Regions from separate parts of the Anaerotruncus sp. AF02-27 genome, predicted to be linked through region 4. Evidence: predicted binding sites of a transcription regulator. Region 4 holds the regulator's gene; each other region holds the start of a gene.
What was found. Region 4 encodes Rex, which represses fermentation and respiration genes when NADH is low (regulators of the CRP and FNR family bind a similar motif). Its sites were predicted from a motif close to ATTGTTAANNNNTTAACAAT; they were not measured.
Positions count from the first base shown of each region.

Region 1 (3,417 bases), on a different contig from region 4:
CTCCTCGTCTCCCAAAAGCGCGAGTACACCTCCCACGTCCCCCAGCGCCAGCCGTTCGAGCCCGGCGCGCGCGGTCTGCTCAGGCGCGCGGCAACAGAGGTCCTTCATCAGCCTGGAGATCCGCCTGCGCACCTTTGCATCTCCCAGAAGCGCCGCTGACTGCCTGCCGCAGTCCCCGGCGCCATAACCCGCCCGGCGAACCGATTCCTCCGGAGAAAATCCCCGCGCCATAAAAATGCAGAACAGCTCGCGGCGTTTCGCTTCATCCGATTGTTTCATAGGTCACATCCTTTCACCCATACGGCAAAAACAGCGGAAAGTTGCACGCAGGTGCAACTTTCCGCTGTTTTTGGAAAAAATCAAATCTGAAAGGCGCTTTCAATATCCGCATCAGCAAAATGTAACAATTGCTACTTGACGAACCGTGTAAAAGGATGGTAAATTATATGGTGTGGCGGACATGTCCTGCCCGCAAAAATTCATATTGGAGATGCCGCCCGGATGCCAACTTTAAACATTGTCCTCATTGAGCCCCAAATCCCGCAGAACACGGGGAATATCTCCCGCACCTGTGCCGCGACCGGCGCACGGCTGCATCTGGTGGGGCCGATGGGCTTTGCGATCACCGATGCGAAACTAAAACGCGCGGGGCTTGATTACTGGCATCTGCTGGACATCACCACCTATGCTTCAACCTCGGAATTTTTTGAAAAGAACCAGGGTGAATTCTTTTATTTCACCACCAAAGCGCCGCATATCTACACCGAAATCGCTTATCCGGACAATGCCTATATCGTTTTCGGCCGGGAGGACGCGGGTCTGCCGGAAGATCTGCTCTATCAAAACCCACAGCGCTGCGTGCGCCTGCCGATGATTGCCGGTGCGCGCAGCCTGAACCTTTCCAATACAGTGGCGGTCGCAACTTATGAAGCGCTGCGTCAATGGGGGTTCCCGGCGCTCAAAAATCACGGACAACTCACCCAATATCAGTGGTAGGAGATCATGTATGGCAAAAAAGAAACAGCACGACCAGAAAATCCTTTTAATGACCGATTCCGCCTGCGACATCCCGGACGCGGACCTGCTCACGGGCGGGATCGTCATGCTGCCGATCCCAATTGCAATCGACGGCAAGGGCTATCTCGAACGGGTGGATTTTACCATTCCGGAATTTTATGAGCGGCTGACAGCGGCCAGGGAGCTGCCAGTCACCAGCCACATCCTGTCGGTGACCTACGCCCAAGCGTACCAGGACGCTTATGAGCAGGGCTACACGGATGTGATCAACACGACCATCACCTCAAAGGGGTCCAATATGTTCCAGGCGGCGGTCTTTGCCAAGAAGCAGTTTTATGAGGACACCCCGGAGGCTGTGGACAAAATGAACATCACGGTGCTTGATTCAGGCTCCTATTCCATCGGTTACGGCTATCCGATCGTGGAAGCTGCCAAGCTCATCAAGGCGGGCAAAACCGCCGATGAGGTCACCGTATTCCTGGATGACTGGTTCTCCTGCGTGGAGATTTATTTCGCCCCCTATTCGCTCGAATATGTCCGCCGCTCGGGACGCGTCCCTGCCGCCGCTGCCTTTGTGGGCGACGTGCTCGGCTTGCGGCCGGTCATCTCGATCATCGACGGCGTGACCGCGGTGGTGGAAAAGGTGCGCGGTGACAAAAATGTGGTGGTCCGCGTCTGCGAACAGGGACTTGCGCATGCCAGCGACAAAAAAGCCCCCACGGTGGTGGCGTACGGCAGCATTGAACAGTACGGAGAAGATCTCTGGAAGGAGATTTCCAAGCGGTTCGGGCACGCGCCAAAGGCAAAATTCCAGCTTGGCGCCGCCATCACAATCAACGCGGGTCCCAAGGCGGTCGCCATGATCGTGCGCGGGGAGAAGCGGCTGAATACCCGCGCGCGCGAACAGGATTATCTGGCCTGAAAAATAAAAATCCCCCGGTGTCTGCCGGGGGATTTTTCTCAGACCGGTATCCTATGGAAAATAATCCCCAAAGAATTGCGCAAACTAACTTTGGAAGCTGTTGAAACCATGGAAAATCGCGCAAAACGCTTGCAAAAAAAAAGCCGATGCCGTAGAATAATCCATGGATTGTTGATTAATTAACAGAGTTGTTGAAAATCGGGGAAAACCCAAAAACAGAAAATCGAGAAAGGGTGGCAAACATGACTTCCTACAACAAAAAGTCGGTGGAAGACATCGACGTATCCGGCAAAAAAGTGCTGGTCCGCTGCGACTTCAACGTCCCGCTGAAGGATGGCGTGATCACATCGGACAAACGCATTGTGGCTGCGCTTCCGACCATCAAATACCTGCTTGAAAAGAATGCGGCGGTCATCCTCTGTTCGCACCTCGGCCGTCCGAAGGGCGAAGTGAAACCGGAGTTCTCGCTTGCTCCAGTCGCCAAACGCCTCGGTGAGCTGCTGGGCAAACCGGTCGAAATGGCCAAAGACGTTGTCGGCGAGGACGCCAAGGCGAAAGCCGCGGCCTTAAAACCCGGCGAGCTGCTGATGCTTGAGAACGTCCGCTTTGAAAAGGGCGAGACCAAGAACGATCCGGCGCTTTCGAAGGCGTTTGCTTCCCTCGCGGAAATCTATGTCAACGACGCGTTCGGCTCGGCCCATCGCGCCCACGCTTCCACCGCCGGCGTCGCGGAGTACCTTCCGGCGGTCTGCGGTTACCTCATCCAGAAGGAAATCACCATCATGGGCAAAGCCCTTTCCGACCCCAAACGCCCGTTCGTCGCGATCCTGGGCGGCGCGAAGGTTTCGGATAAGATCGGCGTCATCAATAACCTGCTTGAGAAGGTTGACACCCTGATCGTCGGCGGCGGTATGGCCTACACCTTCATCAAGGCAATGGGACACTCGATCGGCAATTCGCTCTGCGAAGAGGATAAGCTCGAACTGGCCAAGGAAATGCTCGCCAAGGCGAAAGCCAAGGGCGTGAGCCTGCTTTTGCCGGTCGATAACCTCGTCGGTGACAAATTCGATCCGAACTGCCAGAGCAGGCTGGTTGACAGCGACAAGATCCCGGACGGCTGGATGGGTATGGATATCGGCCCCAAGACTGAAAAACTCTTCTGCGACGCCATCAAAGGCGCGGGCACGGTTGTGTGGAACGGACCGATGGGCGTATTTGAATTCGAGGCCTTTGCGAAAGGCACCCTCGCGGTCGCGACCGCGGTGGCGGACAGCGGCGCAATCTCGATCATCGGCGGCGGGGACAGCGCGGCGGCGGTCACCAAGCTGGGCTTCGGCGACAGGATGACCCATATCTCCACCGGCGGCGGCGCTTCGCTCGAATTCCTCGAGGGACTGGAGCTGCCCGGCATCGCGGCCCTCAACGACAAGTAATCCGAAAGGGAGCGGGCAAATCCGCTCCCTTTTTTCGCTGTTCCA
Region 1 covers NZ_QSBX01000011.1:58,294-61,710, forward strand. The annotation lists gene DWV16_RS10330 (hypothetical protein) at 1-279, opposite strand, end outside; gene DWV16_RS10335 (tRNA (cytidine(34)-2'-O)-methyltransferase) at 502-996, shown strand; gene DWV16_RS10340 (DegV family protein) at 1,007-1,939, shown strand; gene pgk (phosphoglycerate kinase) at 2,182-3,372, shown strand.
Region 1: the regulator Rex is predicted to act here: its motif matches at 2,107-2,126, upstream of pgk (phosphoglycerate kinase).

Region 2 (3,417 bases), on a different contig from region 4:
CTCCGGCGTGCCGTTGCCGTGAACGATCCGTTCGAGGATTTCCAGCATCCGCTTGGTACCCTCGCGGCAGGGGACACATTTGCCGCAGGATTCGTTCTGGGTGAAATTCATGAAGAACCGGGAAACCTCGACCATGCAGGTCTTGTCATCCATGACGACCAGGCCGCCCGAGCCGACCATCGCGCCGACCTTTTTAAGCGAGTCGAAATCCATCGGCAGGTCGAGGTGTTCTTTCGTGAGACAGCCGCCGGACGGCCCGCCGATCTGCACCGCCTTGAAGTCGCGGCCATTTTTGCCCCCGCCGCCGATATCAAAGATGACCTCGCGCAGGGTGGTGCCCATCGGCACCTCAATGAGCCCTGTGTTGTTGACATTGCCGGTGAGGGCGAACGCCTTGGTGCCCGGGCTGTTTTCGGGACCGATCGATTTGAACCAGTCCGCCCCGTTGAGGATAATCATCGGGACGTTGGCGAAGGTTTCCACATTGTTAAGGACGGTTGGCTTTCCAAAAAGCCCCTGTTCGACTGTGCGCGGGGGCTTGACGCGCGGCATGCCGCGGTTGCCCTCGATCGAAGCGGTCAGCGCGCTTCCTTCGCCGCAGACGAACGCGCCCGCGCCCTGGTTGATATGCAATTCGAAGCTGAAACCGGACCCCAGGATGTTTTCCCCGAGCAGGCCGAGTTCCTTGGCTTTTCGGATCGCGGTTTTGAGGCGGTTGACCGCCAGCGGATATTCGGCGCGGACGTAGATGTAGCCTTCCTGTGCGCCGGTCGCGTAACCCGCGATCATCATGCCCTCAAGCATCTTGTGCGGGTCGCCCTCCATGATCGAACGATCCATAAAAGCGCCCGGATCGCCTTCGTCGCCGTTGCAGACGACATATTTGACAGGCTCCTTCTGGCGGCGCACCTGTTCCCATTTGCGGCCGGTCGGGAACCCGCCGCCGCCGCGGCCGCGCAGATTCGATTCGGAGATCTGCTTGCAGATCTCCTCGCCGGTCATCGAGGAAAGCGCCTTTGCGAAAGCTTCATAGCCGCCTTTGGCGATGTATTCGAGCACGTCCTCCGCGTCGTTCTGTCCGCAGTTATGCAGCACGAGGCGGGTCTGTTTTTTATAAAACGGGATCTCATGCTGACTTGGATAGGTCCTGCCTTCCAGCTTATAAAGCAGGCGGTCGATCACCTCGTCGCCGATCACCGATTTTTCGATGATCTCTTCACAGTCGTCCGGTTTCACCTTGATGTAGAGCACGTCCAACGGCTCGATCTTCAGCAGCGGGCCCATCTCGCAGAATCCATGGCAGCCGCTCTTTTTGAGCCCGATATTTTCGCCGTGGGGCTCGTGGCGCAGTTCGACACAGACGTCAAGCCCGCGCTCCTCACAGGCTTTTTTGATCCGGTCGTAAATGACCAGCGAACCGCCCGCGACGCAGCCGGTACCGGCACAGATGAGCACCTGTTTTTTCTGCATGCCGAGCGAACGCTGCGCAAACCCGCGCAGTTCAGAAAGCTCGGCGTATGTATTGACCTTAGGCATTTCCCGCGTCCTCCTCTTTGAGTTCTTTCAGCAGCTCCCGCGCTTTGTCCGGCGTCATGGCGGGATGAACTTTGTCGTTCACCGTCAAAACCGGCGCAAGCCCGCAGGCGCCCAGGCAGGAGACGGTTTCCACCGTAAAAACCTGGTCATCGGTGGTGTGTTTCTTATCCGAGAGGCCCAGTTCCTTGCGCAGCGCTTCCAGGATCGGAATCGACTTGCGCACATGGCAGGCGGTGCCGTCGCAGATGCGGATGACGTATTTGCCCTTTGGTTCAAGCGAAAAATTCTCGTAGAAGGTGGCGACGCTGTACACCTTCGCCACACTGATGCCCAGCCCCTTTGCAATGTACTCGAGAATATCGGGCGGCAGATAGCGGTATTCCGCCTGGATATCCTGCATGATCGCAATCAGGGCGGATTCCTTTTTTCCATGCGCCTGAAGAATTTCTTCAGCCTTGTCAAAATTGGTTGTGTTTCCCATATGGACCATCCTTCTTTACGTTTTCGTCGCACACGCCACGGTGCATCGGCAGAGGGGAGATTGATAAAATTGTAACAATCCAAAACAAGTTAAGTATACCATAGGCAACAACTTTTGGAAAGGCATTTTAGTTGGACTAATTGTAGAATTTTTTCCTTCTTTTTTGGGCAAAAAAACTGTTTTATCGGTCAATGGCTAATTCCCCTCGTTTTTGCAGATTTTCCTGGCCCGCAGAGATTGACAATTAATTAACACTCGTCGTATACTTAAAGCAATATTGACCAAATTTTGAATTGTCAGCCGGGAGGTTTACATTGTGAAAGTTCTAATCTGTATTGGCAGCGCCTGCCATGTCAACGGCTCCTACCGCGTCCGCGAACGTTTTGCCGAGCTGGTCCGGCAAAATCATCTCGAGGACCGCGTCCAGCTCGGGTCAAGCATCTGCCTGGGACATTGCGACCAGGGCGTCAGCATCCAGGTGGACGGCCGGCTCATCACCGGCGTCACGCCCGAAAACGCCGAAAGCGTCTTTGAAAATCACATTCTGAAGGAAGCGGGCTGAACCAGATGGAAATCCTGAAGCTGAAAAAAGCCAACTGCAAAAATTGCTATAAATGCGTCCGCGGCTGTCCGGTGAAGGCCATCGAAGTGAAAAACCACCAGGCACAGGTCATCCTGCAGGATTGTATCTACTGCGGCAATTGTATCCTGGTATGTCCACAGCAGGCCAAGGTGGTGCGCAGCGATATCCAAGCGGTCGAAAGCGCGATCGCAGGCGGCAAAACCGTCGTTGCAAGCGTAGCGCCCGCTTTTATCGCAAGCTATCCGGTCGACGGATTTGACGCCTTTGCGCAGGCGCTGCGCGCGCTGGGCTTTGCTGGCGCGCGGGAGGCAGCCGAAGGGGCATATCTGGTGAAGTCCCGCTATGAACAGCTTGTGCGCGAACGCCGCGGTCAGCTGCTCATTTCTTCCTGCTGCCCGACGGTTGTAAAGCTCATCCAAACGCGTTTTCCCAAGGCTTTGCGGCATCTCGCGCCGGTTCTCTCTCCGATGCAGGCGCACGCCAAACTCCTGAAAACGCAGGACCCGGATGCGGTGGTCGTATTCATCGGGCCCTGCATCTCCAAGAAGGACGAATGCGAGCAATTCCCGGACGGAGCGGATTACGCGCTCACTTTTGATGAGCTGAACGACTGGATGCAGGCGCGCGGGATCTCCTTTCCATCCCGTTCCGCAGAAAGCGCCCCGCGCCGTTCCCGTTTCTTCCCGGAAAGCGGCGGCATTCTGAAGAGCATGGAACAGGAAAACGGCTGCCACTATCTTGCGGTGGACGGCCTGCAAAACTGCATGGAGGTGCTCGAAGAGATCGGAAAGGGCCGTCTTTCCGATTGTTTTGTCGA
Region 2 covers NZ_QSBX01000016.1:23,985-27,401, reverse strand. The annotation lists gene DWV16_RS12395 (NADH-quinone oxidoreductase subunit NuoF) at 1-1,536, opposite strand, end outside; gene DWV16_RS12390 (NAD(P)H-dependent oxidoreductase subunit E) at 1,529-2,017, opposite strand; gene DWV16_RS12385 ((2Fe-2S) ferredoxin domain-containing protein) at 2,334-2,579, shown strand; gene DWV16_RS12380 ([Fe-Fe] hydrogenase large subunit C-terminal domain-containing protein) at 2,585-3,417, shown strand, end outside.
Region 2: the regulator Rex is predicted to act here: its motif matches at 2,077-2,096, upstream of DWV16_RS12390 (NAD(P)H-dependent oxidoreductase subunit E).

Region 3 (3,417 bases), on a different contig from region 4:
CGACACGGTGGTGCTCGATAAAACCGGCACCATCACCGAGGGCAAGCCCCGCGTGACCGATATTTTTACGGCGGACGGCATGGATGAAGAACGTCTGGTTGCGATCGCGGCGGCGGTTGAAAAGCCGTCCGAGCATCCGCTGGCTGAAGCGATCATGGCCGAGGCGGCAGCGCGCGGGCTGGATATCGCGCCGGTGCGGGAATTTTCCGCGCTTGTCGGACAGGGCGTGCAGGCGGAATTTGAAGGAAAAATCTACTATGCGGGCAACCTTAAGCTGCTCGCTGAGAAAAAAATCCCGCTTGGCGGTTTCGAAAAGACTGGTGCGTCGCTTGCAGAAGCAGGTAAGACGCCGCTCTATTTTGCGGATGAGAACCGGGTGATTGGTGTGATCGCCGTGGCGGACGTGATCAAGCCGACCAGCCGGGAAGCGGTTGCTCGGCTGCGCGAAATGGGAATTGACGTGGTTATGCTGACCGGTGACAACCGCCGCACCGCCGAAGCCATCCGCAAACAGATGGGGATCGGCCGGGTGGTGGCCGAGGTATTGCCGCAGGATAAGGAACGGGAGGTTTCCGCCCTGCAGCAAGCCGGAAAAAAGGTCGCGATGGTGGGTGACGGCATCAACGACGCGCCTGCCCTGACCCGCGCGGATGTGGGCATTGCGATTGGCGCGGGCACCGACGTTGCAATTGAATCGGCCGACATTGTGTTGATGAAGAGCGACCTGCTCGACGCGGTTTCGGCGATCGAACTTTCTCGCGCGGTTATCCGCAACATCAAACAGAACCTGTTCTGGGCGTTCTTTTACAATTCCATTGGCATCCCGCTGGCAGCGGGCGTATTCTTCTCGGTGCTTGGCTGGAGGCTCAATCCAATGTTCGCGGCTGCGGCCATGAGCCTGAGCTCGGTCTGCGTCGTATCGAACGCTCTGCGGCTAAAATTGTTTAAACCGCGCCGCGGCGCGTTGGCGGAGATTTCCGTCCCCATAGAAACCGAATCCAAAATCGTAAAAACAGAAACGAAAGAGGTTGTGAAAACAATGAAAAAAACCATGAAAATCGAAGGCATGATGTGCGCGCATTGTTCCGGCCGTGTGGAGAAGGCGCTCTGCGCGCTGGATGGTGTGACCGCCAAAGTGGATCTGGAAGCCAAGACAGCCATGATCGAAACCGAAGGCAGGGTGGACGACGACGCGCTCAAAGCGGCGGTGGCCGACGCGGGCTACGAAGTCGTCTCGCTCGACTGAGGCCGCGTTATGAAGGCGGATAAACAGAAAGTTACCCGGCTGCTCCGCACCGCGCGCGGGCAGATTGACGGCGTGCTCAAGATGATTGAGGAGGATCGGTACTGTATTGACATCTCCAACCAGATCATGGCGGCCGAGTCGGTGCTCTCCCGCGCGAACAAGGAGGTGCTGCGCGCCCATATGGAAGGATGTGTGGCAGACGCGTTTGAGGCGGGTGACGCACAGGAGAAGCTTGATGAAGTGATGGATCTGCTCGATAAATTAATAAAATAACAAAATAAAAAAGTTCCGCCCCGGAATTCCGGGGCGGAACTTTTTTTGTTCTGCTGCTTCATTTTGCGAAAAAGATGCAAAAATGGAGGGAGCGATTGGAAAATGAAAGATAAAAAATTATCATTTGTTGACTTTTTCATTCCCGGATGGTAGGCTATAAGCAACAAGAAAAATCCTTTTAAAATGAATGGATGCTGTTAAAAATCAATCAAAATATTGGGTATTTGTCAAAAAAATATCCATAATGTGAATTTATAGACAATCTAAATTGCATTTTATGAGAAGATGTCTATTTGCGAAGCGAATTCAATATGATAAAATATTATCGAAACAAGGAGGCTTCACCTATGGAACAGGCAACCAAATGCACATGCTGCTGCTCCGACGATCCTGGGGAGCTACTCGGACGGATCGCCCGACTGGCCGCCGAATACAAGGGCAGAGAGGGCTCGCTCATCCAGGTATTGCATCTTGCACAGGGAATTTATGGATACCTTCCGCTTGAGGTGCAGAAGGTGGTGGCGGACGGACTTGCCCTGCCGCTTTCGGAGGTTTCGGGCGTCGTGAGCTTCTATTCCTTCTTTTCGACTCAGCCGCGCGGTGAGCATACCATCCGCGTCTGTCTTGGAACCGCCTGCTATGTGCGCGGCGGCAAGAAGATTGTCGAACGTCTGGAAAAGCTGCTCGACGTGGGGGTGGGCGACACGACCGCCGATGGCAGATTCACCTTCGAAGTCGCGCGCTGCATCGGCGCCTGTGGGCTTGCCCCGGCCATGTCGATCGATGATGTGGTCTATAAACAGGTGAACCCGGATAAGCTCGAAGAGATCCTGAAACGCTATTACAAGGAGGACGAGGACGATGAGCCCATTTAAAGCGGCCTGCCCCCAGGACCTTTCACAAATCAAGGCGGATTATCTCGCTGCCGAAAAGCAGTGGGAATACCGCGTGCTCGTCTGCGGCGGAGCGGGCTGCATCTCCTCCGACTGCGCGGCGGTGCAGAAAGCGCTGGAAAACGCGCTTTCCGCGCATGGACTGGCCAAACGCGTACATACCGTTGTCACCGGCTGCATGGGAACCTGCGCCGTCGGACCGGTATTGCTTGTGGAGCCCGGCAACATTTTTTATGTAAAGATGGACCCGGAAAAGGTGGAAGAGGTTGTTGCCCGTCATCTCATGGGCGGCGAAATTTTGGAGGAATACACCTTTTTTGACCGCGCGCAGAATAAACGTGTCCCCAGGCTTGACGAAATTGGTTTCTTCAAAGACCAGGTCCGCATCGCGCTGCGCAACTGCGGCCGGATGGAATACGCTTCTCTTCCCGCCTACATCGCGCGAGACGGATACTTTGCGCTGGCCAGGGCGCTCACGATGACCGACGCCGAGGTCGTTGCGGAAATGAAGGGCTCCGGGCTGCGCGGACGCGGCGGCGCGGGCTTCCCGGTTGGGATCAAATGGGAAGCTGGAATGAAAGCCCCGAAAGGACAAAAATACATCGTCTGCAATGCCGACGAAGGCGATCCGGGCGCGTTTATGGACCGGTCGCTGCTGGAAGGCGACCCCCACGGCATCATCGAGGGCATGCTGATCGGCGGCTATGCCATCGGCGCGGATAAGGGATTTGTCTATGTCCGCGCGGAATACCCGATCGCGGTCGAACGGCTCTCGAACGCGATCGGGCAGGCGCGGGAAGCCGGGCTGCTCGGGAAAAATATCCTCGGCAGCGGCTTCTCATTCGACCTAGAAATCCGTATCGGCGCGGGCGCGTTCGTCTGCGGGGAGGAGACCTCGCTGCTCGCCTCGATTGAAGGCCGGCGCGGCGAGCCGCGTCAGAAACCGCCGTTCCCGTTCGAAAGCGGCCTGTTCGAGAAGCCCACCATCATCAACAACGTCGAAAC
Region 3 covers NZ_QSBX01000013.1:79,357-82,773, reverse strand. The annotation lists gene DWV16_RS11425 (heavy metal translocating P-type ATPase) at 1-1,246, shown strand, start outside; gene DWV16_RS11420 (metal-sensing transcriptional repressor) at 1,256-1,519, shown strand; gene DWV16_RS11415 (NAD(P)H-dependent oxidoreductase subunit E) at 1,867-2,394, shown strand; gene nuoF (NADH-quinone oxidoreductase subunit NuoF) at 2,381-3,417, shown strand, end outside.
Region 3: the regulator Rex is predicted to act here: its motif matches at 1,763-1,782, upstream of DWV16_RS11415 (NAD(P)H-dependent oxidoreductase subunit E).

Region 4 (3,417 bases):
TCCTTCTGCGGCGCCGGATGGACGCGCTCTATACCGAATTGAGTGATTTAAAGGTGGTGACGGCCTATCTCAAGGACTACTACGCATAGTAAATACCGGCAGGATAAACCGCTTTTCCCCCAGCGGGCCTGGAACGCGCACCTGTCCGACCCGGACAAGGTCGCGTCCGAAACCTACGGCGGCAACGGTGACAACACGCCCGCGCGTGAACGCTACCGGCGGTTTGCCGCCAACGCCATCCGCTTTCTGCCGCCAGGCCAGCAGGAAGCCGTCCGGCTCTATTACCTGGAGGGGATCAAGATGCCTGAGGCCGCCAAAATTCTCGGCGTCAGCCGCTCCACGGTCAGCCGCAGGCTGGCCGCCGCGCGCAAAACCCTGCGGGAGCTCGCCCGTTTTTGCACCGACTCTGGTTTCCTGCCGCCCTGAACCTTCCGTTTTTTCTCCAAACTGCATCTTTGGGCAGCTGGCTTTCAGATTGACAAGACCTGCGCAATGATATAAAATAATGTATAATTATTACTGTGATGTAACTGTATCATGAAATGAATCATAGGAGGACTTGCATTGGATCAGAAAGTACAAGCGGCTGTCGAACATTTTGCCGCGCTGGTAGAGGCCCAGCTTGCGCGCAATGAGCGCATTAAAGCAACTAAGGACTTCGTGGATTACGAACATCTCGATAAGATCGTCATCGGTGTCTGCGGCGGCGACGGCATCGGCCCCATTATCACCAATGAAGCCGCCCGCGTATTAAAGCACCTGCTGGCGGATGAAGTGGCCGCCGGCCGTGTGGAATTTAAGCAGATCGACGGCCTCACCATCGAAAACCGCGCCACCGTCGGCAAAGCTATCCCGGACGACGTGCTCGCGGAACTCAAAAAATGCCACGTCATCCTCAAAGGCCCCACCACCACCCCGCGAGCGGGCGATCCCTGGCCAAATATCGAATCGGCCAACGTTGCGATGCGCAAGGAGCTTGACCTGTTCGCGAACGTCCGCCCGGTCAAAGTCCCGAGCGAAGGCATCGACTGGACCTTCTTCCGTGAGAATACCGAAGGCGCATACACGCTCGGCTCCTGCGGCGTGAATGTCGACGACGAAGTCGCGTTCGACTTTGTCGTCACCACCACCGAAGGCACCGAACGCATCGCGCGGCTCGCTTTCGACTATGCCAAGAAAAACCACAAAGACCGCGTTTCAATCGTCACCAAGGCCAACATCGTCAAGACGACCGACGGCAAGTTCCTCAAACTCTGCCAGAACATCGCCAAGGAGTATCCGGACATCTCCACCGACGACTGGTATATTGACATCATGACCGCAAAACTGATTGACCAGAAGCGCCGCCGTGATTTCAAGGTATTTGTACTTCCGAACCTCTACGGCGACATCATCACCGATGAAGCCGCCGAGTTCCAGGGCGGCGTCGGTACCGCGGGCAGCGCCAACATCGGCAAACGCTACGCGATGTTTGAGGCGATCCACGGCTCCGCGCCGCGTATGATCAAGGAAGGCCGCGGCAAATATGCCGATCCCTGCTCGATGCTGCGCGCAGCGGTGCTGCTGCTGAGCCACATCGGCTTCCAGGCGCAGGCGGATAAGCTCGACCGTGCGCTGGACGTCTGCATGTACGAGGAGAAAAAGCTCACCATCACCGGCCGCGACACCGGCTGCACCTGCGAGGAATTCGGCAATTATGTCATGGATACCGTAGCGAGCCTCTGATCCGCCCGGCACACAAGGAAATCTACACAGGAAGGGTGTTTGTGTCTATGCCAAAGCATGAGGGCGTTTCACTGTCGGTTATCCGGCGTCTGCCGCGCTACTATCGCTTTTTGGGCGACCTTCTGAAAAAGGATGTCACCCGTATCTCTTCGCGGGAGCTTGCACAGCTCATGCAGCTCACCGCCTCCCAGATCCGACAGGATCTCAACTGCTTCGGCGGATTCGGCCAGCAGGGTTACGGTTACAACGTCGCCGCGCTTTATAAGGAAATCGGAAACATCCTCGGCCTCAATAAACAGGCCGACATCATCCTGATCGGCGCGGGAAATCTCGGCCGCACGCTTGCAAAGCATATGAACTTCGACACCAGCGGTTTTAAGCTCGTGGGGATTTTCGACAACTCCCCCACGGTCATCGGGCAGAAGATCCGGGAACATACCGTGCGGGACACCACCGAACTCGAAGACTTCTGCCGGGAAAATCATCCCCGCGCCGCGATCCTCTGCATCCCGCGCGAGGTGGCTTATGAAACGGCCGAGCGGCTCAAAAACCTCGGCATCAACTGCTTCTGGAACTTCTCCCACTACGATCTGCTGCTTAATTTCGAGAACGTCGTGGTCGAAAACGTGCATCTTGGGGACAGCCTTATGACCCTTTGCTACCGGATGAACCAGTTTTATGCCGACGAGAAATCCTGATTTCAAACCCAAACGGCCCCGCTTCTGAGAAGCGGGGCCGTTTCTCTATTCCTTTTTGTCCTCCGGCAATTGTTTTTCGTCCCAGAAATATTTTGCCACAACGAATCCAACCAACAGGATGAGGATGCAAAAAATATCTGTCATGAAAAGCTCGGCTGTCCCAATCCCGGTGCCCGGCCCGTCCGCCACCCCTGACGCGTACAGTTCGGGAGCGAGGTCGTTCCCATCCGCGTCAAGAAGCCGTAGGCCGCGCCAGAGCCCCTCCGTTTTCGGGTGCTCATAAATATCGACGAAATCCCGTTCGGCAATCTCTCCGGAAAACACCACCTGCGGCGGTTCCTCGTCCACCGTAATGACCTCGTAGGCCACCGCGCGCGGGTCGGCGTTCGCGCCGCAGACCGCGACCTTCCGTTTGCCCGAAGCGGTGAAGGGATAGACCTCCACGCCGATCGAATTGCCGTAGCCGGCGCTGACCGGCCGGTAAAGGGTGTTCATCCCCCGGTCGAAAAGCGCGTAGCCCATCATCGGGCCGCCGCCCGGGTCCTTGAAGAGCACGAACAGCCGGTTGCCGGCCTCCTCGGTCCCGGCTATCTCCACCGGCATGCCGGTATATTCCGTGAGCGCCTCGGTCAGCGATTCCGGTTTCGCCGTATAGTGGTAAACCATTGTGTAATACGCCCCGGTCGCGATGAGGGTAACAGCCGCGATCACAATGGACAGGATCCTGCGTTTTGTCAGTTTCATCGTTTCATCTCCTTTGCGGCGCGGGAAAGCGCCGCGAACTGTTCCATCGTGAGCTGCTCGGCGCGTGCCGTGCCCGGCACCCCCGCTGTTTCGAGCAGCGCGGCGGTGTCCGGCTTCGCAAGCGAAAGCCCGCTTGCCAGACAGTTCAGGATCGTTTTTCGGCGTTGGGAAAAAGCCGCCTTCACCACCGCGAAGAAAGCCTTTTCATCCCCCACGTCGTATTGCGGCCGCTCCCGGATATCCAGCCGGA
Region 4 covers NZ_QSBX01000020.1:38,948-42,364, forward strand. The annotation lists gene DWV16_RS13860 (hypothetical protein) at 1-89, shown strand, start outside; gene DWV16_RS19775 (RNA polymerase sigma factor) at 142-426, shown strand; gene DWV16_RS13870 (isocitrate/isopropylmalate family dehydrogenase) at 565-1,725, shown strand; gene DWV16_RS13875 (redox-sensing transcriptional repressor Rex) at 1,773-2,423, shown strand; gene DWV16_RS13880 (hypothetical protein) at 2,469-3,167, opposite strand; gene rsmA (16S rRNA (adenine(1518)-N(6)/adenine(1519)-N(6))-dimethyltransferase RsmA) at 3,164-3,417, opposite strand, start outside.